3 regions of the Streptomyces sp. NPDC016562 genome follow, and region 3 is predicted to be linked to each of the others. Evidence: riboswitches for the same ligand, from Rfam matches in the RefSeq annotation. Region 3 holds a riboswitch; each other region holds the start of a gene.

Region 1 (9,301 bases), on a different contig from region 3:
ACGGACGGATGCGCGACCGCGTCGAGCACCCGGGCGGTGGCGGCCGCCGTGCGGTGGGAGTCGTGGGTCTCCAGCAGGATCCGTACGCCGTGGCGCTCGGCGAAGGGTGCGGCGGCCAGCAGCCGGCGCACGGCGTTGCCGTCGGCGGCCTCCTGCGGCAGGTCCCCGCCGCCCGGGAAGACCCGTACGCAGGGGGCCTGGAGATCGGCGGCGAGCCGTACCAGCGCGCGCAGTTCGGCGAGGACCGGTTCGTCCGCACCGGGAGCCGCCACCCTCGCGTAACCCGCGACCGCGAGGACGGCGACGCCCGCGGCGGTCAGGGTCCGCAGCGCGGCGGCGCGCGCGCCGGCCGGGCTGGCGGGGTGCAGGGGTTCCTCGGGGTGGGCCCGCAACTCGATGCCCTCGAAGCCGTGGGATGCCGCGAGGGCGGCGGCGCGGTCGAGCGGCGCGCCCGGCAGGCCTAGCGTGGAGAAGGCGTATCTCACGGCGGCTCCCACAGTCCTCGTCATCACGCCAGGGCGGTGACGGTCATGGCCCAAGCGTGACATAGCGTGCCCTGCATGGATCAGGAGCACATGGCCGGGGCGGCCGGGGGCGACGAGGGCCCGGGCGCGGCCCGGCGGCGCTTCCTCGCCCTCGCGACGGGGGCGGCCACGGCGGCCGGAATCGGAGCCGTCGCCGGCTGCGCGGGCGGGGACGGCGGCACGGACGGGCAGGGCGCCAAGGGCGGCGAGCGGGCCGACGGGTCCGCCAAGCCCGGCGGCGAGCCCTCGGCGGCGGCCGGCCACGGCTTCGACGTCGCGGCCGAGAACGCGCGCCCCGGCCACGGCGACTGGCCGGTGACCAAGGCCGGTCCGGAGCGCGCCATCGAGGGCTTCGCGGACAAGGTCAGCGTCCTTCCGGGCGAGTCCTTCGGGCTGCACGTGTCGACCACCGCCCCGCGGTTCACGGTCTCCGCCTACCGGATGGGCTGGTACGGCGGCGCCCGGGCCCGGCTGGTGTGGCGTTCCGAGGCGCTGCCCGGGGCCCGCCAGCCCGAGCACACGGTGGACCCCGCCACCCGCATGGTGCGCACCCGGTGGGCCCGTACCACCACGGTCGAGACCAAGGACTGGCCGGAGGGCTGCTACCTGCTGCGGCTGGACGCGCAGGGCGGCGAGGGCCAGCGCTTCGTGCCCGTCACCGTCCGCTCGGCGGCCACGGCCGGGCGTACCGTCGTGGTCAACGCGGTGGCCACCTGGCAGGCCTACAACCGGTGGGGAGGCTACGGCAGCTACGACGGCCCCAGCGGCGGCTACGCCTCGCGCTCCCTGTCCGTGAGCTTCGACCGGCCCTACGCCTACGACGACGGCGCGGGCCTGTTCCTGACGTACGAGGCCCCGCTGCTCGCCCTCGCCGAGCGGCTCGGCATACCCCTGGCCTACGCGACCACCACCGACGTGGCCCGGGAGAAGCGCCTGCTGGAGGGGGCGGCGGCCGTGCTCTCGCTCGGCCACGACGAGTACTGGTCGCCGGAGCAGCGGGCCCACGTCACGGCGGCGCGCGACGCCGGGACCAACCTCGCGGTCCTCGGGGCGAACTGCTGCTACCGCCGGATCCGGCTGGAGCCCTCCGACCTCGGGCCGGACCGCACGCTGGTCTGCTACAAGTCCTCCTACGCGCAGGATCCCGGCTTCAAGCGCGGCCATCCGGCGACCGTGGACTTCCGCTCGGCGCCCGGTGCGGACCCGGAGAGCTCGCTGCTCGGCGTGATCTACGACGGCTATCCGGTGGACGCCCCCTACGTGGTGACCCACCCGGGCCACTGGCTGTTCGAAGGCACCGGCGCGCGGGCCGGCGACCGCTTCGCGCACCTGGTCGGGGTGGAGTACGACAAGGTCGACACCGGTTTCCCGACACCGCGGCCGATCGAGATCCTGGCCCACTCCCCCGTGGTGTGCGAGGGCCGTCCCAGCCACCAGGACACGGCCTACTACACCGTGCCGAGCGGGGCGGGCGTCTTCGCGACCGGAACGATGCGGTGGGTGGAGGCCCTGGACGCCACCGGCGACGGCGCCGGCGGCGCCCACCACGGGATGGACGCACGGACCGGGGCCCTGACCACCCGGGTGACGGAGAACCTGCTGCGGGTCTTCGCGGCGGGCCCGGCGGGCCGGACCTACCCGGCGCAGGACAACGTCCGTGCCGTGTACGGGAGTTAGCGAGGCCCTCCGGTGGAGCTCGGCACGGGCCCGTACGGCTACCCGTAGACGATGTTCGGCGCGCCCGTGCCGGGGTGGACCCCGATGCGGGTGCGCACCCCGTACACCTCGGCCAGCAGGTCCTCCGTGAGGACCTCCCGGGGCGGTCCCGAGGCGGCGACCCGGCCGCCCTTCAGCACGTACAGCCTGTCGCAGAAGGAGGCGGCGAGGTTGAGGTCGTGCAGGACGAGCAGGCTGGTGGCGGGCAGGGCGCGGACCAGGCCGAGGATCTCCAGCTGGTAGCGGATGTCCAGGTGGTTGGTCGGTTCGTCCAGGGCGAGCAGGCCGGGGTCCTGGACCAGGGCGCGGGCCACCAGGGTGCGTTGGCGCTCACCGCCGGAGAGCTCGTCGAAGCGGCGCTCGGCGAAGGGGAGCGCGCCCACCGTCTCCAGTGCCCCGGCCACGCGGCGCACGTCGTCGGGGCCGTCCTGCATCCAGAACCGTTTGTGCGGGCTGCGCCCCATGGCGACGACCTCGCGGACGGTCAGCCCGAGCGTGCCGCTCGCGTCCTGCGGTACGACCGCCACGCGCCGCGCCCGTTCCTTGACGGTGAGCGCGGCCGCGTCGGCGCCGTCGAGCAGGATCCGGCCGGCGGTGGGCCGCAGGACGCCGTAGACGCAGCGCAGCAGGGTGGTCTTGCCGCTGCCGTTGGGGCCGACCACGCCCACCGTCTCGCCGGGCCGGGCGGTGAGGTCGACGCCGTGCAGCAGGGTGTGCCCGTCGGTCTCGTACCGCACGCCCCGCACGGCGAGTTCCACCGGCCGCGCCGATGTCCCGGTCATCCGGTGACCCCCTCGGTCCGGCTGGAGCGGCGCAGCATCCACAGGAAGAACGGCCCGCCGACGAGCGCGGTGACCACGCCGACCGGGATCTCCTCGGGCGCGGCGGCCGTACGGGCGAGCAGGTCGGCCAGGAGCAGGAACACGGCCCCGCCCAGCGCGGCCACCGGCAGGAGCGCCCGGTGTCCGGCGCCGACGACCATCCGCGCGGCGTGCGGGACCATCAGCCCGACGAAGCCGATCGCGCCGCTGTAGGCGACGAGCACGCCGATGACCAGCGAGGTGAGCACGAAGACGGCGGCGCGGAACCGTCCGGTGTCCAGGCCCAGGGTGTGCGCGCCCTCCTCCCCGGCGAGGAGCAGGTCGAGCGGCCGGGCGAGGGCGACGAGCAGGACGGTGCCGACGAGCAGGGCCGTGGCGGGCAGCGCCAGTTCGTCCCAGCGGGCCCCGCCGAGGCCTCCGAGGGTCCAGAAGAGGACGGAGCGGATCTGGTCGGGGTGCGCGGCGAGCACCAGGACGAGGCTGGTGAGGGCGGACAGGACGTACTGGACGGCGACTCCGGCCAGGATGAGCCGGCCGGTGGTGAAGCTCGCGCCGCGCCGGGCCATCGCGTAGACGGCGACGAGCGCGCCCATCGAACCGGCGAAGGCGGCGAGCGGCACGCCCACCCCGCCGGCGAATCCGGCGGCCCCCGCCCCCGCTCCCGCCCCGGCTCCGGCCCCGAAGACGATCACGAGGACGGCTCCCGCCGAGGCGCCGGAGGAGGCGCCGAGCAGGAAGGGGTCCGCGAGCTGGTTGCGTACGAGCGCCTGCAGCACGGTGCCCGCCACCGCGAGCCCCGCCCCGACCACGGCCCCCAGGAGCACGCGCGGCATCCGGACGTCCCACACGATGGAGGCGAAGGCCCCGGTGCGCCGCTCGCCGGACAGGCCGCCGAGGACGATGTCCAACACCCGGCCCGGGGCGATCCGTACCGGCCCCAGGGCCAGGCCCGCGACGGCGGACGCGGCGAGCGCGCAGACGAGTACGAGCAGGACGGTGGCGGTGCGCAGCCTCACGGGGCATCGGGGTGGAGCTGGCGGCCCAGGGACTCGACCGCGTCGGCGACGCGTACGCCCAGGACGGCGGAGGAGAGCGGCAGGACGACGAACCGCCGGTTCTTGACGGCGGGGACCCCGGCGAGGGCCGGGTCGTTCACCAGGCGCTGCTTCTTGGCTTCGACGGTGGTGCCGCCGTAGTCGTAGATGAGGACGACCTCGGGTGCCCGCTCGATGACCTTCTCCCACGACACCTCACCGAAGGTGTCCTTGAGGTCCGCGAAGACGTTCGTGCCGCCCGCGAGGGAGACGATCTCGTTGCCGATGCCGTTGCCCCCCGAGGTGGAGGCGGAGGTCTCGCCCGAGTCGTAGACGAAGACGGACGGCCGGGGCGCGTCCTTGACTCGGGCGGTCACCGCGTCGATGCGGCGCTGCTCGTCCTCGACGAGCCGGGCGCCGCGCTCGGGCACGCCGAAGGTGCGGGCGACCTCGGTGATCTCGGTCTTGAGCTGGTCGAAGCCGACCCGCCCCTCGGAGCAGTACTCCACGTTCAGCCGGGAGTTGATGCCCGCCTTCGCGAGCGCCTCGCGGTCGCGGCCCTGCGCCTTGTCGAAGGCGCTGGCGTATCCGCCGTACACGAAGTCGGGATCGGCGCCGAACAGGACCTCCTTGGAGGGGTATTCCCTGGCCAGCACCTTGATCTTGTCGTAGGCGGGCCGGTAGAGCGGCAGCACGGCGTCGTCGAGATAGGCGGAGCCGACGATCCGCTCGCCCAGCCCGAGGGCGAGCAGCAGCTCGGTGGAGTGCTGGTTCATGGTGACGGCGCGCTGGGGCGGGGCCTGATAGGTGCTGCTCACCCCGCAGTTGGTGAGGGTGTACGGGAAACCGGGCGCGGCGGCGGAGTCCGCGGCGGCCCCGTGCTCCCGCACGTCCGGTGAACTGCCGCACGCGGCCAGGGGTATGAGGAGGACGAGGGGAACGAAGGCGCGGCAAAGGGCGCGGGTGCGCGACATGGCGAAGGCCTCTCCGGGGGATCCGCGTCCCCTGGTCGACGTGAAGAACGAGCAGAGGCGGTGCGTCAGTGTCTGACTCCCGGATCTCCCGCGGGGGGACGTCCGGTCACAGTGGCGGGACCGCACCGGAATCGCACCGGTTTCCTGTCCTGCACCGCCTGGGTGACGTGCCCCAGTCTGCCAGAACGGCGGGAGGGCGCGGGCGGCGGCAAGGGGGTCCGCCGACGCGCGGGTGGCGGAAGCCGGGGTCGCGGAGGATCGTGGGCAGGGTAGCCGTGGATCGGGAGGTCCGCCATGCGCCGCAGCCGAGCACCGGGCCGCTCGCGGAGCGCCTTCGCGGCGGTCGCGCTGCTGGCCCCCGCCCTCCTGGTGCCCGCGCTGGTGGCCGGGGCGCCCGGCGGATCCGGGGAGACGGTCTCCCTCACGGGTGACGGGCCCGGACAGCGCCTCGACGTCACGCTCACGCAGGTGGTCGACCCGGCCGCCCCCGCACGCTCCGCCACTGTCGAGCCCGGCGGCGACGACCGGCTCGTCGCGGTGCGGTTCCACCTGGAGAACACCGGGACGGCCGACTACGAGGACTCCCCCGCGGCCTGCGCGCATCTGCTCGACGCCACCGGGCAGCGGTTCACCGGGCTCGACCTCCCCACGACCGCCGGGCCGCGCTTCCCCGACACCCTCACGCTCCGGCCCGGCGGCGACGCGGAGGGCTTCGTGACCTTCCGGCTGCCGAAGGACGCCGGCCCGGCCGCGGTCCAGTTCGCCCTGAACGGCGGCTTCGCGGACGACGTGGGCCAGTGGAGCCTGCCCTGAGGGCGGCCCGCGGTCGTCAGGACGCGCGCCAGACCGTCATGTCCGCGGTCACCCACTGAGGCCAGTTCTTCAACTGCACCAGCGACTTGTTCTGGATCACGAAGAGCGCGATGTCGCCCGACGGGTGCTTGATGCAGAACGCGCTGCCGTTCGTCGCCCCGGCCAGCCCGAACTCGCGCGTGTCGACGTCCGTGAGGGCGGCCCGGCACACGTCCAGGGAGCCCTGCTGATCGGGGAACAGCATGGTGATCACGCTGGAGTCGCTCTCCAGGTCGCAGCCGGTCCTCTCGCAGTTCAGCCGGATGTCCCCCGAGCGGTCCTGGCGCTGGGCCGGTTCTTTTTTGACGCCGACCGAGTTCTCCGTGTCCAGGCGCACCCCGGCGTACGGGACGGCTGCGGGCGGCTTGGACTCCTGGGGCGGGCCCGACGCCGGTCCGGCGGCTCCCGCCGTCCCGCCGCCGGTCGCGGACGCGGCCGAACCCGACGCCGTCCCCGCGGCCGGTCCCGACACCGGTCCCGAGGGGGTCTTCTGCGCCGCCGGGGACCCGTTGCGGACGCGCAGCAGCCTGCCGATGTCGTCCATGTACGTCCAGGCCAGACCGGTCAGCACCATGGCCGACGTCGTCACCGCCGCAGCGGTGACCAGTGCGACGCGCCGCCTGCGGGCCCGCCGTTGCTCCGGTGCGGCCGGGGCCGGCGCGGGCCGCCACCGCCGCAGCAGCGGCGTCGTGTGCACCGAGGTGGGATCCGGAACAGGAGCAGGGACCTCCACCTCCGGCCCCATCAGCTCGCGCCAGACGGCCGGGCCGCCGCCCGCATCCGCGTCCGCCCCCAGCCGCTGCCGGCACCACGCCACGATCTCCGCCGGGGTGGCCCGCTCCTTGGGATCGGCGGCCAGGCACCGGGCGATCACCGGGCGCAGCTGCTCGGGCAGGTGGGACAGGTCGGGCTGGGAGTGCACGATCCGGAACATGACGCTCAGCTGGGGGCCGCCTCCGTACAGCGCCTCGCCCGTCGCCGCGAACGCCGCCGTCTGGCCCAGCGTGAAGACGTCGGTGGCCGCCGTGACCTCGCCCGACGACGCCTGTTCGGGCGCCATGTACTGCGGCGTCCCGATGGCGTTGCCCGTCCCGGTGGCCGCGGTGACGCCGGACGCCAGCGAGATCCCGAAGTCGATGACCCGGGGACCGTCCGCGGCCAGCAGCACGTTCGACGGCTTCAGGTCCCGGTGCACGATGCCCGCGCCGTGGATGGCCTGGAGCGCCTCGGCCACCCCCGCCATCAGCCACAGCACGGCGGGAACCGGCAGCGGTCCGCGGCGGGCGACGGCCTCGGACAGCGAGGGGCCGGGCACGTACAGGGTGGCCAGCCACGGCGGGGTCCCGTCCGCCTCGGCGTCGATCAGCTCGGCGGTGTACGCCCCCTTGACCCGGCGGGCCGCCTCCACCTCCCGGCGGAACCGCCGCCGGAACGCCGGGTCCTCGGCCAGCTCCGGGCGTACGACCTTGATCGCCACAGGGCGGCCGCCCCGGGTGTGCGACAGGTAGACCCGGCCCATGCCACCGGCGCCGAGCCGAGCGGCGAGGCGGTATCCGGCCACGGTCGGCGGGTCCTCCGCCAGCAGGGGCTGGAACACCTCGGTCGCGCTGTTCATCGGTCTCCCCCCGATCACCTGATCAACCGATGAGTTGATCCACATCCACCGCCACACCCTAAGCGCCGTGCGGCGACGGGAATCCGCGGGGGGAGCCGACTCCCTCACGCCCCGGCGGGCCGCTCTTCCCAGCGCCCCGGGAGCGCGGTCCGGGCGGCCAGGGCGGCCGTCTGCGCGAAGGCGGGGACGTGGCCGGTGCCGCCGCGGCCCGAGACCGAGAGGCAGGCGGCGGCCGTCCCGTAGGCCACGGCGTCCGCGAGGGTGTCGCCGAGGGCGAGGCGGGCGGTGGCGGTCCCGGTGAAGCAGTCGCCCGCGCCGGTAGCGTCGACCGGCGCCGGGTTCACGGGCACGGTGTGGAAGGCCTGCCGCGCGCCGTCGTCGAGCAGGAGCCGGCCGGCGCCCGCGGTGACCACGACCGTACGGGCGCCCAGGGCGCGCAGGCGGGTCGCGGCGGTGCGCGGGTCGTCGGTGTCCACCAGGGCCCGGGCGTCGGCCGGGCAGGAGGTCTTGAGCAGCCCGGTCAGCGGGGCGATGCGCGCCAGCAGGTCCCGGGCCTGGGGCCGGTCGGTCAGCCGGGGGCGGAAGTTGGGGTCGTACGTGAGGTGCCCGCCCGCCCCGTGCACGAGGTGCGCGGCGGCCAGTACGGCGTCGCGGCTGCTCGGCGACAGGGCACCGGTGACGCCGCTGGTGATCAGGGCCCGGCACCGGGTCAGAAGCGGCCGCCAGGACTCGATGTGCCGGGGTGCGAGGGTGGAACCGGCGCTGCGGGCGCGCCAGTAGACGAACTCGCGCTCGCCGTCGGTGTCGGCGCAGAGCAGGTAGGCGCCGTTGGGGTGCGGGGCCCGGTGGACGTGGGTGACGTCCACGCCGAGCTCGGCGGCCCGCCGCAGCAGCGGCACGCTCAGCTCGTCGTCACCCACGACGGTGAGCAGGGCGGTCCGCGCCCCGGCCGCGGCCGCGGCGGCCGCCGCGTTGAGGGCGTCCCCGGAGTAGGAGAGGCGCGCCCGCGTGCCGGCGGTGGCCGCGCTCAGGGCGGTGTCCGCGTGGATCTCGACGAGCACCTCCCCGAGCACGAGGACGTCGTAACCCGTCACCGCGGGGACCTCGCGCAGCAGCCGTCGCCGCACGGCCCGGAAGGTCCGGCAGCTCCGGCCGCTCCGAGCGGCTCCGCCGGTTCGGCCAGCGCGGCGAACAAGGCGGCCAACTCCCCCGGCTTGGTGGGCAGTCCGTCCCCTATGCCGACGGCGGTCGCACCGGCGGCGAGCCACCCGGGGACCTCGGCGGGCCGGATCCCGCCGGTCGGGATGAGCACCGCCTCGGGCAGGACGGCCCTGAGGGAGCGGAGGAAGCCGGGACCGCCCACGTGCGCCGGGAAGACCTTGGCGGCGCCGGCCGCCCGTACGGCGGAGGCGATCTCGCCGGGGGTGAAGCCGCCCTCGACGAAGACGGCTTCACGGCGCTCGGCGACCTCGCGGACCTCGGGGGCGGGATACGGGGAGATCAGGAAGGCGGCGCCCGCGTCCAGGGCGGTCTCGGCCTGCGCGCCGGTGGTGACCGTGCCCACGCCGAGGAGGGCGCGGCGGCCGTGCGCGTCGCGGAGCGGGAGCGTACGGGCGAGGGCGTCGGCCCAGCCCGGGGTGGTGGTGGTCAGTTCCACCGCCCGGCAGCCCGCGGCGAGCAGGGCGGTGGTGTGGCGGACGGCCTCGTCGGCGTCGGCGTGACGCAGCACGGGCAGGAGGCGCTGGGCGGCCATCACGTCGTACGG
Region 2 (9,301 bases), on a different contig from region 3:
AGACCCACTCGGGGCAGGCCCAGCCGGCGCACGAGGTGCCGACCCGCCACGTGCTGATCCTCGGCGGTACGACGGAGGCCCGGCAGCTCGCGCAGGCGCTGGCGTCCGACCCCTCGGTCCGTGTGACCACCTCGCTCGCGGGGCGGGTCACCGCGCCCGTGCTCCCGCCGGGCGGGATCCGCATCGGCGGCTTCGGCGGCGTCGCGGGCCTCGCGGAGTGGATCGCCGGCCACGACGTGACCCATGTCGTCGACGCCACCCACCCGTTCGCGGAGCGGATGAGTTTCCACGCCTCCGAGGCGCAGCCGCTCACGGGCGTCCCGCTGCTGGCGCTGCGGCGCCCCGGCTGGAGCCCGCAGCCGGGCGACGACTGGACCTTCACCGACTCCCTCGCCGGGGCGGCGCAGCTGCTGCCCGGCGTCGGCTCCCGCGCGTTCCTGACCACCGGCCGGATGGGCCTGCACACCTTCGCGCACCTCACCGACACCTGGTTCCTGGTGCGTTCGGTGGACCCGCCGGAGGGGCCGGTGCCGCCGCGCCTGGAAACCCTCCTGGCGCGCGGCCCGTTCACCCTCGACGACGAACGGGAACTGATCGCCCGCCACCGGATCGACGTCCTGGTCACCAAGGACAGCGGCGGCTCCGCGACCGCCCCCAAGCTCACCGCCGCCCGCGAGGCGGGCGTCCCGGTCCTGGTCGTACGCCGCCCGCCCGTCCCCCAGGGCGTACCGGAGGCGGACTCGGTGCCGGCGGCCCTGCGCTGGCTCGGCCGCGGGGGGGCCGCGTAGGTCCGGCGTCGCTCTCCCGCGAGGCCGGACACGCGGTGGAAGGACCCGTGGCCCGGGGCGGCGGACCGCCCCGGGCCACGGGTCGTTGAGCGCCCCGCCCGGTCACGGGTAGCGGCGCGGCGTCCACGTGATCCGCGAGCCGTCGGCCCGCTCGGTGACCTGGGTCTGCGAGGAGCCGATCAGCAGGAGCGTGCGCATGTCGACCTCGGACGGCTCCAGTTCGGCGAGCGTGACGATCCGTACCGACTGCTCCGGGCCGCCCACGTCGCGCGCCACGACCACCGGCGTCTGCGGCGAGCGCAGCTCCAGCAGCAGCTCCCGCGCCTGCGCGACCTGCCAGGTCCGGCTGCGCGAGCCGGGGTTGTACAGCGCGAGCACCAGGTCGGCGGAGGCGGCGGCGCGCAGGCGCTCCGCGATGACCTCCCACGGCTTGAGCCGGTCGGAGAGCGAGATGGTGGCGTAGTCGTGACCGAGCGGGGCCCCGGCCGCGGCGGCCGCCGCGTTGGCGGCGGTCACGCCGGGCAGCACCCGTACGGGCACGTCCTTGTACTCGGCCTGCCCGGCCACCTCCAGGACGGCGGTGGCCATGGCGAAGACCCCGGGGTCGCCGCCGGAGACCACGGCCACCCGCTGTCCGCGCCGGGCGAGGTCGAGCGCGAACTCGGCGCGCTCCGACTCCACCTTGTTGTCGGAGCCGTGCCGGATCTGGCCCGGCTTCACCGGGACCCGGTCCAGATAGGTGGTGTAGCCCACCAGCACCTCGGCGTCGGCCAGCGCCCGCCGGGTCTGCGGGGTGAGCCACAGCGGGCCCGCCGGGCCGGTGCCGACGACCACGACCTCACCGGGACCGGAGGGCACGCTGCCCGGGTTGCCGATGCGGCTGGGCACCACGGCGACGGCGAAGTACGGCACGCTGCCGGGGTCGGTGTCGGCGAGGACGCCGGTGCGCTCGCCGGCCATGGTGGCGCGTTCCACGTAGCGGGCCTCGGCGAGCCGGCCGCTGTTCTCCATGGCGGCGCGCACCGCCGGGAAGGTCCGGCCGAGCTTCATCACGACCGCCGAATCGGTGGCGGCGAGGCGGGCGGTGAGCTCCTCCTCGGGCAGGGTGCCGGGGAGGATGGTCAGGACCTCCTCACCCTCCACGAGCGGCGTGCCGAGCCGGGCGGCGGCGGCACTGACCGACGTGACACCGGGGATGACCTCGGTCTCGTACCGGTCCGCGAGCCGCTTGTGCATGTGCATGTACGAGCTGTAGAAGAGCGGGTCGCCCTCCGCGAGCACGGCGACGGTCCGGCCGGCGTCCAGGTGGACGGCCAGGCGGGCGGCGGCGGACTCGTAGAACTCCTCCATCGCGCCCTGGTAGCCCCCGGGGTGGTCGGTGGTCTCGGTGGTGACCGGATAGACCAGCGGCTCCTCGATGTGCGTCTCGCGCAGGTGCTTCGCGGCGATCGAGCGGGCGATGGAACGGCCGTGCCGGGCGCTGTGGTAGGCGACGACGTCGGCTTCGCCGATCACCTCGACGGCGCGCAGGGTCATCAGGTTCGGGTCGCCGGGCCCGAGCCCGACCCCGTAGAGGCGCCCCTTGCCGTCACTGGTCCTGGTGCTCATTCGGCCACGCTCGCAATGGCGTTGACGGCCGCGGCGGCGATGGCGCTGCCGCCCCGGCGGCCGCGCACGATCAGGTGGTCGAGGCCGGAGGGGTGGGCGGCGAGGGCGTCCTTGGATTCGGCCGCGCCGATGAAGCCGACGGGCACGCCGATGACGGCGGCCGGGCGCGGGGCGCCCTCCTCGATCATCTCCAGCAGCCGGAACAGTGCGGTCGGCGCGTTGCCGACGGCGATCACCGAGCCCTCCAACAGGCCGCGGTCGCGCCACACTTCGAGCGCGGCGGCGCTGCGGGTGGTGCCCATCTTCGCGGCCAGCTCCGGCACCGCCGGGTCCGAGAGCGTGCAGATCACCTCGTTGTCGGCGGGCAGGCGCTTGCGGGTGACCCCGCTCGCGACCATCTGCACGTCGCACAGGATCGGCGCGCCCGCCTCCAGCGCGGCGCGGGCGCGCAGCACCACCTCGGGGGTGTACCCCAGGTCCTGCGGGAGGTCGGTCATCCCGCACGCGTGAATCATGCGCACCGCGACCTGGGCGACCGAGGCGGGCAGCCCGGAGAGGTCCGCCTCGGCGCGGATCGTGGCAAAGGACTGGCGGTAGATCGCGGCGCCGTCCTTCTCGTACTCGAACACGGTGTACTCGCTCATTTCTTCACTGCGTCTTCGGACTCTGAGGTGATGAGGGGATCTCGCGTGCGGCCGTCAGGGCGTCCGCCAGGTCTTGTAGGCCTTGCTGGTACGGCTGGTGCGTCTGGTACGGCTGATGCGACAGGGCCTGCCCGTGCGCGGAGAGCCGGTAGCCGTCCTGCGTGGCTACCACGTCGACCCACTGCGTCCCCCGCGGGTGCCCGCACCGGCGCTCGCACCCGGACCAGTGCACGGGCAGCGGCCCCAGGGCCCGCTCGACGAGGGCGCGCGCGTCGGCGCGTACGTCCGCGAGGGATTTCGCGCAACCGGGGCGCCCCGTACAGGCGGTGACGGACAGCCAGGGACTGTCGGGGGACACGACCAGCCCGGCGGCCTCCAGCAGGGCCGGGCCGTCGACCGGCTCCCCGAGCGGGGCGCCGGGCAGGATGACGGTGCGCCACGGGGTGATCCGCAGCCCATCGCCGTGCTCGGCGACCCGCACCAAGACCCGCCACTGTTCGGTGGTCAGCCGCCCCAGCGGGGGCAGGACGCACAGGGCTCCGCGCGGGCCCGGTCCCGCGCCCCGGCCCCAGGGCTGGGGCGGCGGGCAGTACGGCCAGTCCACCGCGGCCTCGCGCGTCGCCTCGATACCGGCGGCGGCCAGCCGCGCGCCGAACTCGCCCTCGTCCAGGCCGTGTTCCGGGGGAAGCTCGCTCACCCGCCAGGCCCGGGTGCCGGCCGCGTCGGCGGCGTCGAGGAAGTACTCGGCGGCGAGCAGTGCGGCGCGCGGGGCGTCCTGCGCGGCGACGGCCACGGCGCCGGAGGCGGCCGGCCCCAGACGCACCAGCGCCCGCTCCCCCGCCCCCGGCCGGCCGAGCACGGTGATGTCCGGCTCCAGGGCGGCCACGTCCCCGCGCCCGTCGTCGAAGGCGAAGAGGAACCGCCCGGACAGGGCGGTGACCCGCGCGTTCGCGCACAGCAGCCGGTCCAGTTCGCGGACCCAGGGCAGCACGTCCTGCGAGGCGGGCGTGGCCACGATGTTGCGCACCCGCTCGTGACCGGGCGCGGGCAACAGCCCGGCGGAGTCGAGCAGCCGCGCGAGCCCGGCGCCGCACCCCTCGGCGAGGCCGCGCACCTGGACGTTGCCGCGGGAGGTGAGCTCCAGGTGCCCGTCGCCGAACCGGTCGGCGGCCAGCGCGAGCAGGGACCCCTGGCGCGCGGTCAGCGCTCCGCCGGGGATCCGCACACGGGCGAGGTACCCGTCGTCCGCCGCGTGCAGCCGCAGCGCACCGGGGCATGCGTCACCGCGATCCCGTATGACGGGTTCGTCCCGCGATACGGCGGAGGGGGGCTGGGGCATGGCGGCGAGCATACCCACGATTCCGATCCCCCGACCTGTGTCCGTCACCACCCTCCTGCCACCACCAGTCACCCCACCCCCCATCCCGGCCCCCACCCCCACCAGAAACCCCACCCCCTCCCGGCCTCCACCCCACCCACAACCGCACGCCCCTCCCCGCCTCCACCCCCACCAGCCAATCCACCCCCACCACCAGCACTCCCCCACCGCGATTCCACCCCGCGCCGCCCACTCCAGCCCCGCCGGCGTTTGAGGCGCGGGGCCCGGGGCAGAGCCCCGCCCATCCAGCCCCCCCCCCCCCCCCCCCCCCCCCCCCCCCCCCCCCCCCCCCCCCCCCCCCCCCGGGGCGGGGTCGGGGGCCGGGGGGGGGGGGCCCCCCCCCCGCAACGGCGCCGCGCCAACACCCCCAGCGCCACCCCCGGCAAAGCCCCTCCCGCCCCCACCAACCGAGGCGCGGCCCCCACCCCCCCGCCTACGGGGCCCGGGAAAAGCCCCGCCCATCCAGCTCCGCCGCCCACTCCAGCTCCGCCGCCCACTCCCGCCCCGCCACCCACACCAGCCCCGCCGGCGTTTGAGGCGCGGGGCCCGGGGCAGAGCCCCGGCAACGGCGCCGCGCCAACACCTCCAGCGCCACCCCCGGCAAAGCCCCCGACCCCCACCCGCCCCCGCCCACGCCCACCCCGGCCCGGCCTGCACAAACTCACGCCCTAAGATGACCTTCCGGCGGACCACACGGCCCGCCGTCGCCGAGGACGGCGACATGGGAGGAAGCCCGGTGAGATTCCGGCGCGGTCCCGCCACTGTGAACCCGGCAGAGCCACACCGCCGGGCAAGTCAGGAACTCCCGCTGTCCTCACTGCCCGGGGCGCGGAAACCCCGAGGAAGGCCTGCCGCCGCATGATCCTGCTGCTGTCGACGTCCGACACCGATCTGCTCAGCGCTCGCGCCGCGAACACGGCTGACGCCCCCGTCCCGTACCGGTTCGCGAACCCCTCCCGCCTCCCTCTCGACGACCTCCCCGGACTCCTCGACGGAGTCGACCTGGTCGTCGTACGCCTCCTCGGCGGACTCCGCGCCTGGCAGGAGGGCCTCGACGTCCTCCTCGCCCCCGGCCAGAGCCGCCCCGTGGTGGTCCTCACCGGAGAACAGGCCCCGGACGCCCAGCTGATGGAGGCCTCCACGGTCCCGATCGGCATCGCGGCCGAGGCCCACGGCTACCTCGCGCACGGCGGCCCGGCCAACCTCGACCAGCTGGCCCGGTTCCTCTCGGACACCGTCCTGCTCACCGGCCACGGCTTCGAACCCCCCGCCGCCTCCCCCACCTGGGGCCCCCTGGACCGCCCGGCACCCGCCCCAAGCACAGGCACGGCCCCCACCACAGGCACGGCCTCCACCACGGGCACGGGCACCACCCCCGGCACCACCACGGCGGCCCCCACCCCCAAGGTCGCCGTCCTCTACTACCGCGCCCACCAGATGAGCGGCAACACCGCCTTCGTCCACGCCTTGTGCGACGCCATCGAGGCCCACGGCGCCGAGCCGCTCCCCCTCTACGTCTCCTCCCTCCGCACCCCGGAGCCCGAGCTCATCCAGGCCCTGGAGTCCGCGGACGCGATCATCACCACCGTCCTCGCGGCCGGCGGCACCCGTCCCGCCACCGCCTCCGCCGGCGGCGACGACGAGTCCTGGGACGCGGGCGCGCTCGCCGCGCTCGGTGTGCCGATCCTCCAGGCCCTGTGCCTGACCGGCTCCCGCGGTACCTGGGAGGAGAACGACGAGGGCCTCTCCCCCCTCGACGCCGCCACCCAGGTCGCCGTACCCGAATTCGACGGCCGCCTGATCACCGTCCCGTTCTCCTTCAAGGAGATCGACGAGGACGGCCTCCCCGCCTACGTGGCCGACCCCGAGCGCGCCTCCCGCGTCGCCGGCATCGCCGTACGCCACGCCCGCCTGCGCCACATCGACCGCCGCGACAAGAAGATCGCCCTGGTCCTGTCGGCGTACCCCACCAAGCACTCCCGCATCGGCAACGCGGTGGGCCTGGACACCCCGGCCAGCGCCGTCGAACTGCTGCGCACGCTCATCGCCGAGGGCTACGACTTCGGCCCCGTCCCCGAGATCCCCGGCCTGGTCTCCGGCGACGGCGACGAGCTGATCCGCGCCCTGATCGAGGCCGGCGGCCACGACCAGGACTGGCTCACCGAGGAGCAGCTGGCCCGCAACCCGGTCCGCATCCCGGCCGCCGACTACAAGCGCTGGTTCGCCGAGCTCCCCGCCGACCTGCGCGAGAGCGTCGAGGAGCACTGGGGCGAGGCCCCCGGCAACATGTTCGTCGACCGCTCCGCCAACCCGGAGGGCGACATCGTCCTGGCCGCGCTGCGCCGCGGGAACCTCCTCATCCTGATCCAGCCGCCGCGCGGCTTCGGCGAGAACCCGATCGCGATCTACCACGACCCGGACCTCCCCCCGTCGCACCACTACCTGGCGGCCTACCGCTGGATCCAGGCCGGCGCCCACGACGGCGGTTTCGGTGCCGACGCGATGATCCACCTGGGCAAGCACGGCAACCTCGAATGGCTCCCGGGCAAGAACGCCGGCCTCTCGGCGTCCTGCGCGCCCGACGCCGCGCTCGGCGACCTGCCCCTCATCTACCCGTTCCTGGTCAACGACCCGGGCGAGGGCACCCAGGCCAAGCGCCGCGTGCACGCCACCCTGGTCGACCACCTCGTACCGCCGATGGCGCGCGCGGAGTCGTACGGCGACATCGCACGCCTGGAGCAGCACCTGGACGAGTACGCCCAGATCTCCGCGATGGACCCGGCCAAACTCCCGGCCATCCGCGCCCAGATCTGGACCCTCATCCAGGCCGCGAAGCTCGACCACGACCTGGGTCTGGCCGAACGCCCGGACGACGACGGCTTCGACGACTTCCTGCTCCACGTCGACGGCTGGCTGTGCGAGGTCAAGGACGCCCAGATCCGCGACGGCCTGCACGTCCTGGGCGGCGCCCCGACCGGTCCGGCCCGCGTCAATCTGGTCCTCGCCATCCTGCGCGCCCGCCAGATCTGGGGCGGCACGACGGCCCTTCCGGGCCTGCGCGAGGCGCTGGGCCTGGACGAGTCCGCGGCCACCCGTACCTCGGCGGACGCCATCGAGGAGCAGGCCCGCGCCCTGGTCCAGGCGATGGAGGACGCGCAGTGGTCCCTCGACGCCGTGGCCTCGGTCACGGCGGGCCACCCGCAGTCGGTGACGGACGTCCTGACCTTCGCGGCGCGCGAGGTCGTCCCGCGCCTGGCCGGGACGACGGACGAGATCGCCCACGTGGTCTCGGCCCTGGACGGCGGCTTCGTCCCCGCCGGCCCCTCCGGCTCGCCGCTGCGCGGCCTGGTCAACGTCCTGCCGACGGGCCGCAACTTCTACTCCGTGGACCCGAAGGCCGTCCCCTCCCGCCTGGCGTGGGAGACGGGCCAGGCCCTCGCGGAGTCCCTCCTGACCCGCTACCGCACGGACAACGGCGAGTGGCCGGCCTCGGTCGGCCTGTCCCTGTGGGGCACGAGCGCGATGCGCACCTCGGGCGACGACGTGGCGGAGGCCCTCTCCCTGCTCGGCGTGCGCCCCGTCTGGGACGAGGCCTCGCGCCGCGTGACCGGCCTGGAAGCCATCCCGCTCGCCGAGCTGGGCCGTCCCCGCATCGACGTGACCCTGCGCATCTCGGGCTTCTTCCGCGACGCGTTCCCGCACGTCATCGGCCTGCTGGACGACGCGGTCCGCCTCGCGGCCTCGCTCGACGAGCCGGCGTCCGACAACTTCATCCGGGCCCACGCCCAGGCGGACCTGGCCTCCCACGGCGACGAACGCCGCGCGACGACCCGTATCTTCGGCTCGCGCCCGGGCACGTACGGCGCCGGCATCCTCCAGCTGATCGACAGCCGCGACTGGCGTACGGACGCGGACCTGGCCGAGGTCTACACGGTCTGGGGCGGCTACGCGTACGGCCGCGGCCTCGAAGGCCGCCCGGCCCGCGACGAGATGGAGACGGCCTACAAGCGCATCACCGTGGCCGCGAAGAACACGGACACCCGCGAGCACGACATCGCGGACTCGGACGACTACTTCCAGTACCACGGTGGCATGGTGGCCACGGTCCGCGCCCTGCGCGGCACGGCCCCCGAGGCGTACATCGGTGACTCCACCCGCCCGGAGACGGTCAAGACCCGCACCCTGGTCGAGGAGACCTCGCGCGTCTTCCGCGCCCGCGTGGTCAACCCGAAGTGGATCGAGGCGATGCGCCGCCACGGATACAAGGGCGCCTTCGAACTCGCGGCCACGGTCGACTACCTCTTCGGCTACGACGCCACGACGGGCGTGGTGGCGGACTGGATGTACGACAAGCTCACCGAGACCTACGTCCTGGACCCGGAGAACCGCGCCTTCCTGGAGGAGGCCAACCCCTGGGCCCTGCACGGCATCGCGGAACGCCTCCTGGAGGCCGAGTCCCGCGGCATGTGGGAAAAGCCGGACCCCCAGATCCTCGAATCCCTCCGCCAGGTCTACCTGGAGACGGAGGGCAACCTCGAGGGCGAGTCCGACTAAGCCGGCTCACCATCCCAAGGCCGTCCCCCTCACCCGCCACGGGGAGGGGGACGCCTTTCGCATGCGCCCGACTCCCCCGCCCCCAAGCACACGACCGAACCGGCCCACTACCCCTTGCCGGTCCGTCACAGCACGCCAAGCGTCTGTACCCACCGCACGTTCTACGACTGCCCGCAAATCGGCGACGGCCTTGACCCCGAACGCCCCGCAGCAGCTCACCGCTCTTGTGGGTGACCCCCTGAGCGCGCCCACGGGACCCGCGAGCACCTCGGCAAGCGACTTGCCGGCCCACGCCTTGTCGAGCACCTTGAGCCAGATAAATGGCCATG
Region 3 (9,301 bases):
CGGGCCCCCGGCGGGCGGGGGACGGGACATGAGGCCGACGGCCGTGTGGGGCGTGCGGGGGGCCGCGGCCGTGCTCACCGCCGTCGGGCTGGGGCACACCCTGTGGAACGGCGTCGCCGAGCCCGGAGCGGCCCTCGCCTTCGGGACCCTGATCGCCGTCGGGGAGCTCGCCCGCAGGGCGGACGGCGGCGACCGCCAGCCCGCCCCGCTCGGCTCCGCCGGCGCCCTCGCCTACGCCCTGCTCGGCCAGAACGCCGGCCAGCCCACCCACCACGGCGTGTTCCAGATCGTCGCGGTCGTCGTCGCGGCCGCCCTCCTCGGGATCGTCCCGCACGTGGCCCGCGGCCGCGGCCCCGCCGTGGACCACCTCTCCCGGCGGGTCCTGACCGTCGCCTTCGCCGCCGCCTGTTTCCAGCCGCTCTACAACTCCGGCCGGCTGGAGGAGCGGGTGGGCCAGGGGCCGTACCTCGTCCTGTTCCTGGTCGGTCTGCTCGGCCTCACCGCCCTGTGCGACGCCGTGCTCGCCGCGGCGCTGGCCGGGGCCCGCACGGGCTGGCCGTACGGTCCCCTGCTGCGCGACGAGCTGCGCGCCCAGCTCGGCATCGGCGCGGCGATCTGCGCCACCGGCGTCGTGATGGCCCTGGGCGTGGCCGTCGCGGGCCTGTGGGCCCTGCCCGTCTTCAGCGTGCCGCTGCTGCTGACGCAGCTGTCCTTCCACCGGATCACCGCGATCCGCACCACCTACCGCCAGACCATCACCTCGCTGGCCCGTGCCACCGAGATCGCCGGTTACACCCGGCCGGGCCACGCCCGCCGGGTCGCGGCCCTGAGCTGCGCCGTCGGCCGCGAGCTCGGCCTGTCGGAGCGGGAGCTCACGGTGCTGGAGTACGCCGCCCTGATGCACGACATCGGGCAGCTCTCCCTCGTCGACCCGGTCCCGGACGGGGCCACCGCCGAGCTGCCGGCGGCCGAGGCGCGCCGGATCGCCGGGCTGGGCGGGGAGGTGGCCCGGCAGACCGGGGTGCCCGCCGAGGTCGCCGTCGTGGTGGAGCGGCAGGCGGATCCCTACCGGGAGCAGCCCGCCCTGGCCCGCATCGTGCGTACGGTGAACGCGTACGACGACCTGGCCGGCGGGGGCCGTCACCCGGGTGGCTCACTGGCCGCCCTGGAGCAGCTCCGCCTGGGCACCGGGCACGATTACCAGCCGGAGGTCGTGGAGTGCCTGGCGAGGGTTCTGGCCAGGGGCGGACGTGACAGAGTTGTTCCCGTCCCACCTGGGTAACCCATGGGTAATGAGCGGCCGTCCGAGTGGGCATGGTTGGATGCCAGTAAGGGGGACCGTGAGAGTGTCCGCAAGGCTGCATCGTAGGACCGGCAGGCGGGAATCGTGAGGATCTTCGGGAAGGTACGGCATCGGCCCTCCGCCTCGTGGCGGCAGGCCACCGACCGCGCGTTCACGCTGATCGGCGACGGGCGGTACGAGGACGCGGGCGCGCTGCTCACGAGAGCCGCGGACCTGGAGCCCTGGCTGTCGGAGTCCTGGTTCAATCTGGCGCTGCTGCACAAGTTCCGGCACGACTGGGAGCAGGCGCGGGCCGCCGGGCTGCGGGCCGTGGCCCTGCTGGACCGCGAGACCGGCGCCCCGGACTGGTGGAACGTCGGCATCGCCGCCACCGCGCTCCAGGACTGGCCGCTGGCCCGGCGGGCCTGGCAGGCCTACGGGCTCAAGGTGCCCGGAGACCCGCACGGGGCGGGCGGCAAGGGCAGCGGCGAACCGGTCGGCATGGAGCTGGGGAGCGCCGCCGTGCGGCTCTCGCCCGAGGGCGAGGCCGAGGTCGTGTGGGGCCGCAGGCTCGACCCGGCCCGGATCGAGGTCCTGTCGATCCCGCTGCCCTCCTCGGGGCGGCGCTGGGGCGAGGTCGTGCTCCACGACGGGGTCCCGCACGGCGAGCGGGTGACCGCCGCCGGCCCCTCGTACCCCGTCTTCGACGAGATCGAGCTGTGGGCTCCGTCGCCGGTGCCCACCTGGGTGGTGCTGCTGGAGGCGGCCACCGAGGCGGACCGCGACGCGCTGGAGCAGCTCGCCTCGGACGCCGGTTTCGCCGCCGAGGACTGGTCCTCGTCGGTGCGGCTGCTGTGCCGGACCTGCTCGGAGAGCGAGATGCCGAGCGACGAGGGCGACGGCGAGCACCTGGATCCGCACGACCACAGCGAGCCGGGGCACCCGGGCCCGCTGGGGCACCGTACGGCCGGGTCCGGCTCCCTGTGGGTGCCCGAGCGCGAATGCGGCATCGCGGCGCCGGCCGGACTGGTGCGGGGCCTGCTCGACGGCTGGGTCTCGGACAGCCCGGGCACCCGGGAGTGGCGGGATCTCGAAGAAGTCTGCTGAGCCTTGGCCGTAGGCTGTACGGGCACATCGGTGGCCATAGGCGACCACCGGTGACCGGTACTTACGGAAGGCGTACGGCGGACATGTCGCAGCAGGAGAACGAGTTTGTCGGCGATGTCGGGGTCGCGAACGACGGGTACGTCGTGGACACGGAGGACTGCGCGGCGCGCGAGCTCGCCCACCGTGAGCGCGGCACCGCCCGCCCGATCACCGTCGTCGGCAACCCGGTCCTGCACCGGGAGTGCAAGGACGTCACCGAGTTCGGCGACGAGCTGGCGCAGCTGATCGACGACATGTTCGCGAGCCAGAAGGCCGCGGAGGGCGTGGGCCTGGCCGCGAACCAGATCGGCGTGGACGCCAAGGTCTTCGTCTACGACTGCCCGGACGACGACGGTGTGCGCCACACCGGTGTCGTGGTCAACCCGAAGCTCGTCGAGCTGCCGGCGGGTGCGCGGGTGCTGGACGACTCCAACGAGGGCTGCCTGTCCGTCCCGACGGCGTACGCCTCGCTGGCCCGCCCGGACTACGCCGAGGTCGAGGGCCAGGACGCGCAGGGCAACCCGATCAAGGTGCGCGGCACCGGCTACTTCGCCCGCTGCCTCCAGCACGAGACCGACCACCTGTACGGCTACCTGTACATCGACCGGCTCTCGAAGCGGGACCGCAAGGACGCCCTGCGCCAGATGGAAGAGGGCACCCCGCGCTACGAGACCGTCCCCAACGCCTAGTCCCCGCGCGGTGGCTAGGCGGCCTGCGGGCCCCGGAAGGTACGCCTGAAGGAATTCGGCGTGGTCCCCAGGGTCCGCAGGAAGTGGTGGCGCAGGGCCGCCGCGTTGCCGAAGCCGCAGCGGCCGGCGATCGCGTCCACCGTCTCGTCGGTGGACTCCAGCAGCTCCTGGGCGAGCAGCACCCGCTGGCGCAGCACCCACTGGTACGGGGTGGTGCCGGTCTCCTGGAGGAAGCGGCGGGCGAAGGTCCGCGGGGACATGTGCGCGCGCTCCGCGAGGTGCTCGACGGTGATCTCGTCCTCCAGGTGGCGGGCCATCCAGGCGATCACCTCGCCCACCGTGTCGCAGGCCGTGCGCGGCAGCGGCCGCTGGATGTACTGGGCCTGCCCGCCGTCCCGGTGGGGCGGTACGACCATGCGCCGCGCGATGGTGTTGGCCACCTCGGCGCCGTGCTCCTGGCGGACCACGTGCAGGCAGGCGTCGATGCCCGAGGCGGTGCCGGCCGAGGTGATCACCTGGCCCTCGTCGACGTAGAGCACGTCCGGGTCCACCATCGCCTGCGGGAAGCGCCGGGCCAGGGCCGGGGCGTGCATCCAGTGCGTGGTGCAGCGCCGGCCGTCCAGCAGCCCGGCCGAGCCGAGCACGAAGGCCGCGCTGCACACGCTGAGGACCCGCGCCCCCCGGTCCACGGCCCCGCGCAGGGCGTCGAGGAAGGGCTCGGGGTACTCCCGCACGGGCGCCCGCCGGTCGGCGGGCAGGCAGATCAGGTCGGCCTCGTGGAGCCGCTCCAGGCCGTGCGCGGGTGTGACGGCGAACCCGACGTCGGCCATGGTCAGGGGGCCTTCCTCGGCCGCGCACACGGCGAAGTCGTACACCGGCAGCCCCTGCTCGCTGCGGTCGATCCCGAAGACCTCGCAGAAGATCCCGAATTCGAAGGGGGTCACCCCGTCGACCAGCGCTACCGCCACGTTGTTCAGCATGACTCCAGTGTGGCAGTAATTCGCGCCTTCATGACAGTCCTGCCACTGTTTGATGTTGGTCGACCCGGCGAGAGTGGAGCCATGAACAGCTTCCTGAACTACCTCGCCGTCCTCGCCGTCGCCGCCCTCCTGCTCGGCCCGGCGCTCTACGGCATCGCCCGCGACCGCCGGATCGACCGGCAGGTACGCGCCGCCCAGCAGCGCGAGCAGCTCATCCGCCACGGGCAGCCGCAGCCGCGGCCCCGCCCGCGCACGGCCGGCGCGGCCCGCATCGTCCTGCGGCACGCCCCCGGCAAGTGAACGCCGAAGGCCCGGCGGGTGAGGTGCTCACCCGCCGGGCCCGTGATCGGACGCCGTGCGCCGTCTGCGCCGTAGCGCGGTCTGCTCGCGCGGTCTAGAAGTCCTCGTCCAGGTCGACCGTGCCCTCGACCGCGACCTGGTAGGCCGACGGCCGGCGCTCGAAGAAGTTCGTCAGCTCCTGGACGCCCTGCAGCTCCATGAAGGAGAACGGGTTCTGCGAGCCGTACACCGGCGGGAACCCGAGACGGACCAGGCGCTGGTCCGCGACGCACTCCAGGTACTCGCGCATCGACTCGGTGTTCATGCCCGGCAGGCCGTCACCGCACAGGTCGCGCCCGAACTGCAGCTCCGCCTCCACGGCCTCCTTCAGCATGTCGGTGACCTGCTGCTGGAGCGCGTCGTCGAAGAGCTCCGGCTCCTCCTTGCGGACCGTGTCCACGACCTCGAACGCGAAGTTCATGTGCATGGTCTCGTCGCGGAACACCCAGTTGGTGCCCGTCGCCAGGCCGTGCAGCAGGCCGCGCGAGCGGAACCAGTAGACGTAGGCGAAGGCGCCGTAGAAGAACAGGCCCTCGATGCACGCCGCGAAGCAGATCAGGTTCAGCAGGAAGCGGCGGCGGTCGGCCTGCGTCTCCAGCCGGTCGATCTTCTCGACGGAGTCCATCCAGCGGAAGCAGAACTGCGCCTTCTCGCGAATGGAGGGGATCTCCTCGACCGCGTCGAAGGCGGCCGCGCGGTCGTCCGGGTCGGGCAGGTAGGTGTCGAGCAGCGTCAGGTAGAACTGGACGTGCACGGCCTCCTCGAACAGCTGGCGCGACAGGTACAGGCGCGCCTCCGGGGAGTTGATGTGCTTGTAGAGCGTCAGCACCAGGTTGTTCGAGACGATCGAGTCGCCCGTCGCGAAGAACGCGACCAGACGGCCGATCATGTGCTGCTCGGCCGGCGTCAGTTTCGCCAGGTCGGCGACGTCCGAGTGGAGGTCGACCTCCTCGACGGTCCAGGTGTTCTTGATCGCGTCCCGGTAGCGCTCGTAGAAGTCCGGGTAGCGCATGGGGCGCAGGGTCAGCTCGAAGCCCGGGTCGAGGAGGTTCTTCTGTTCGCTGGTGGTCATTACTGGCAGGCCTCGCAGGACTCGGGGTTCTCAAGGGAGCAGGCCAGCGCGTCGGCGTCGACGGCCTGCGGGAGCGGGGCGGCGGCCGCCGGGACGGCGGAGCCGGACGCGGCGCGGGCGATCTTCGTCGCGGGCCGCGAGCGCAGGTAGTAGGTGGTCTTCAGGCCCTGCTTCCAGGCGTACGCGTACATCGAGCTGAGCTTGCCGATGGTGGGCGTCTCCAGGAACAGGTTCAGCGACTGCGACTGGTCGAGGAACGGCGTACGGGCCGCCGCCATGTCGATCAGACCGCGCTGCGGGATCTCCCACGCCGTGCGGTACAGCTCGCGCACCTCGGCCGGGATCCAGCCGAAGCCCTGGACCGAGCCGCTGGAGTCGCGCAGCGCCTCGCGGGTCTGGGCGTCCCACACGCCGAGCCGCTTCAGCTCGTCCACCAGGTAGGCGTTGACCTGGAGGAACTCACCGCTGAGCGTCTCGCGCTTGAAGAGGTTGGAGACCTGCGGCTCGATGCACTCGTAGACGCCCGCGATGGAGGCGATGGTCGCCGTCGGGGCGATGGCCAGGAGCAGGGAGTTGCGCATGCCGCTCTCGGCGACGCGGGCGCGCAGCGCGTCCCAGCGCTCCGGCCAGTTCAGCTCCACGTCGTAGTGGTCCGGGTGCAGGACGCCGCGCGCGGTGCGGGTCTGCTCCCAGGCCGGCAGCGGGCCGCTGCGCTCGGCGAGGTCGCAGGAGGCCTCGTAGGCGGCGAGCATGATGCGCTCGGAGAGCTTGGTGGACAGGGCCTTCGCCTCGGGGGAGTCGAAGGGCAGCTTCAGCTTGAAGAAGACGTCCTGGAGGCCCATGGCGCCCAGGCCGACCGGGCGCCAGCGGGCGTTGGAGCGGCCCGCCTGCTCGGTCGGGTAGAAGTTGATGTCCACCACGCGGTCGAGGAAGGTGACGGCGGTGCGGACGGTCTCGTCGATCCGCTCCCAGTCGATCTCACCGTCGACGACGAACGCGCCCAGGTTGACCGAGCCGAGGTTGCAGACGGCCGTCTCGCCGTCGTTGGTGACCTCGATGATCTCGGTGCAGAGGTTCGAGGAGTGCACGACCGTGCCCGGCTCGGCGGTCTGGTTCGCCGTGCGGTTGGAGGCGTCCTTGAAGGTCATCCAGCCCTGGCCGGTCTGCGCGAGGGTGCGCATCATCCGGCCGTACAGGTCGCGGGCGGGCATGGTCTTGCGGGCCAGGCCCTCGGCCTCGGCCTTGCGGTAGGCGGCGTCGAACTCGTCGCCCCACAGGTCGACCAGCTCGGGCACGTCGGCCGGGGAGAACAGCGACCACTCGGCGTCCGCGTTCACGCGGCGCATGAACTCGTCCGGGACCCAGTGGGCGAGGTTCAGGTTGTGCGTACGGCGCTGGTCCTCACCGGTGTTGTCGCGCAGCTCCAGGAACTCCTCGATGTCCGCGTGCCAGGTCTCCAGGTAGACGGCGGCGGCGCCCTTGCGGCGGCCGCCCTGGTTCACGGCGGCGACGGAGGCGTCGAGGGTCTTCAGGAACGGCACGATGCCGTTGGAGTGGCCGTTGGTGCCGCGGATCAGCGAACCGCGGGCGCGGATGCGGGAGTACGACAGGCCGATGCCGCCCGCGTGCTTCGACAGGCGCGCGACCTGGTGGTAGCGGTCGTAGATCGAGTCCAGCTCGTCCAGCGGGGAGTCCAGCAGGTAGCAGGAGGACATCTGCGGGTGGCGGGTGCCGGAGTTGAAGAGCGTGGGGGAGGAGGGCAGGTAGTCGAGGCGGCTCATCAGCCGGTACAGCGAGGCCACTTCCTCGACGGCCTGGACGCTCTCGTCCGCGGCCAGGCCGCAGGCCACGCGCAGCATGAAGTACTGCGGGGTCTCGATGACCTGGCGGGTGATGGGGTGGCGCAGCAGGTAGCGGCTGTGCAGGGTGCGCAGGCCGAAGAAGCCGAAGCGGTCGTCGGCGCCCTCGGCGAGGGTGTGCTCGACCAGCGCGTCCAGGCGGGCGGCGTGGGCCGTCACGAACTGCGCGGTGCGGTCGGCGATGAGCCCCTCGCGGTGGCCGACCGCGACGGAGGCCGAGAAGGAGGTGGAGCCCTGCCCGGCGGCCTCGTCGCGGACGGCGAGCGTCAGCAGGCGGGCGGCGAGCCGGGAGTACGCCGGGTCCTCGGAGATCAGACCGGCGGCGGCCTCGGTGGCCAGGCCGCGCAGCTCGGCGTCGTCGGCGGCGGCGCTGCGGCCGCGCAGGGCGGCGGCGGCGACCCGGCCGGGATCGGTGTCGGGGAGGTCCGCCGTCAGTTCGGTGAGGGTACGCAGCAGCGTGGCCCCCGGGCCCTCGGTGTTGTCGCCAGAAGTGGACTCGGCGCGCGGTGCTGAAGGCGCGATGGTCACGGCGGGAGCTCTCCCTCGCTCGGCCCGGTCATCGGCGGAGCGGGGCGCGGGCGGGCGCATGCGGGCGCGCCGGAGCGCGACCTACCGCATGGCGTCCACCGGCCCAACCGCGAAGCCCGGACGTGTCGGCACCCGGTTCGGTCGAGCCGGGCGCGCTGTCGGCAGGTCCTCGGACTTCGTATCCGGTAGGCGGACACTTCATACCGTTGCGGGACAGTTCCGGATTCGCACCGGATTCCCCTGCGGCGACAGCAGCCATGAGCATACATGTGGTGGGCAGTTGATGCGTGACCCCCCACATGTTGTGTCCCCCGCGACGCGCCGTCCGCACGTGGTACCTCTCCGCTATCGCCGGGGACGGCGCCGCCGAGGAAGGCGGGCAGGCCGGTCCCCCAAGGGCCGCGCGCGCCGACGCGCACAGCCGAGGGGCCCCGCGCGGTCGTCCGGCGGGGCCCCTCGGGTGCGTGGCGGGCGGGGGTCAGCAGCAGCCGAAGCCCTCGCGGGGGTCGGCCTCGCGCGCGTCCGTGCGGGCGCGCTCGAACTCGCGGCGGGTCATGACCCGCGCGTCCGGGTCGTGGGAGCGCGCGTGGGCCGCGTAGCGGTCGTAGGCCGCCTCCCCGGAGAACTCCCGTACGTAGAACCGGGCCCGCGCCAGGACGTCCCGTACGGCGCTCACGCCACCGGCTCCTTGACCCGTCCGCCGCCCGAGTCGAGGCCCGCCGCGGCGAGCTCCGCCTTCTCCTCGGCGGTCGCGATCAGCCCGGCCGGGGCGATGATCTTCGACTCGGTCCACGGGACCTCGGCGAGCGTGACCGACTCCGGCGCGCGGACGGCCTTCAGGCAGGTCCGGGCGGCGTCCAGCAGCACGATGACGATCAGCAGGGCGAAGATCACGGACAGTACCCCGTCCACCGTGGCGTTGGTGACCACGGTGTGCATCTCGCCCATGTCCTTCGCGGGCTTGAGTACCTTCCCGGCGTCGATGCCGTCCTGGTAGGTGCTGCGCTGCGCGAAGAAGCCGATCTTCGGGTTGTCGGAGAAGATCTTCTGGTAGCTGGCGGTGAGGGTCACGGCCACGTCCCACACCAGGGGAACGGCCGTCACCCACGCCCACTTCAGCCGGCCCGACTTCACCAGCAGGGTGGTGCAGACGGCCAGGGCGACGGCGGCCAGCAGCTGGTTCGCGATCCCGAAGAGCGGGAACAGCTGGTTGATCCCGCCCAGCGGGTCCTTGACGCCCACCCAGAGGAAGTAGCCCCAGGCGCCCACGACGACCGCGCTCGCCAGCCACACGCCCGGCTTCCAGCTGACGTCCTTGAACGGCTTGTGCAGGTTGCCCAGGGTGTCCTGGAGCATGAACCGGCCGACGCGGGTGCCCGCGTCGAGCGTGGTGAGGATGAACAGCG

What was found. A riboswitch is a leader RNA that binds a small molecule or an ion and turns the genes downstream of it on or off. The one in region 3 is predicted to bind cobalamin.
Region 1: linked by a shared signal. The riboswitch ahead of ACF059_RS14675 (ABC transporter substrate-binding protein) and the one ahead of ACF059_RS02180 (ribonucleoside-diphosphate reductase subunit alpha) in region 3 are both predicted to bind cobalamin.
Region 2: linked by a shared signal. The riboswitch ahead of cobN (cobaltochelatase subunit CobN) and the one ahead of ACF059_RS02180 (ribonucleoside-diphosphate reductase subunit alpha) in region 3 are both predicted to bind cobalamin.

Annotation. Positions count from the first base shown of each region.
Region 1 covers NZ_JBIBRZ010000002.1:1,540,114-1,549,414, reverse strand. The annotation lists gene ACF059_RS14695 (sugar phosphate isomerase/epimerase family protein) at 1-485, opposite strand, end outside; gene ACF059_RS14690 (N,N-dimethylformamidase beta subunit family domain-containing protein) at 561-2,201, shown strand; gene ACF059_RS14685 (ABC transporter ATP-binding protein) at 2,240-3,022, opposite strand; gene ACF059_RS14680 (FecCD family ABC transporter permease) at 3,019-4,077, opposite strand; gene ACF059_RS14675 (ABC transporter substrate-binding protein) at 4,074-5,069, opposite strand; cobalamin riboswitch at 5,115-5,255, opposite strand; gene ACF059_RS14670 (hypothetical protein) at 5,364-5,882, shown strand; gene ACF059_RS14665 (serine/threonine-protein kinase) at 5,899-7,536, opposite strand; gene ACF059_RS14660 (PfkB family carbohydrate kinase) at 7,641-8,663, opposite strand; gene ACF059_RS14655 (bifunctional 4-hydroxy-2-oxoglutarate aldolase/2-dehydro-3-deoxy-phosphogluconate aldolase) at 8,627-9,301, opposite strand, start outside.
Region 2 covers NZ_JBIBRZ010000002.1:494,236-503,536, reverse strand. The annotation lists gene ACF059_RS10105 (cobalt-precorrin-6A reductase) at 1-788, shown strand, start outside; gene ACF059_RS10100 (precorrin-2 C(20)-methyltransferase) at 891-2,396, opposite strand; gene ACF059_RS10095 (precorrin-8X methylmutase) at 2,393-3,040, opposite strand; gene ACF059_RS10090 (cobalamin biosynthesis protein CobG) at 3,045-4,379, opposite strand; cobalamin riboswitch at 5,086-5,244, shown strand; gene cobN (cobaltochelatase subunit CobN) at 5,277-8,972, shown strand.
Region 3 covers NZ_JBIBRZ010000001.1:479,814-489,114, reverse strand. The annotation lists gene ACF059_RS02215 (HD-GYP domain-containing protein) at 1-32, shown strand, start outside; gene ACF059_RS02210 (HD-GYP domain-containing protein) at 29-1,282, shown strand; gene ACF059_RS02205 (tetratricopeptide repeat protein) at 1,388-2,389, shown strand; gene def (peptide deformylase) at 2,473-3,117, shown strand; gene ACF059_RS02195 (helix-turn-helix domain-containing protein) at 3,132-4,097, opposite strand; gene ACF059_RS02190 (hypothetical protein) at 4,179-4,397, shown strand; gene ACF059_RS02185 (ribonucleotide-diphosphate reductase subunit beta) at 4,492-5,508, opposite strand; gene ACF059_RS02180 (ribonucleoside-diphosphate reductase subunit alpha) at 5,508-7,895, opposite strand; cobalamin riboswitch at 8,038-8,170, opposite strand; gene ACF059_RS02175 (CstA-like transporter-associated (seleno)protein) at 8,374-8,571, opposite strand; gene ACF059_RS02170 (carbon starvation CstA family protein) at 8,568-9,301, opposite strand, start outside.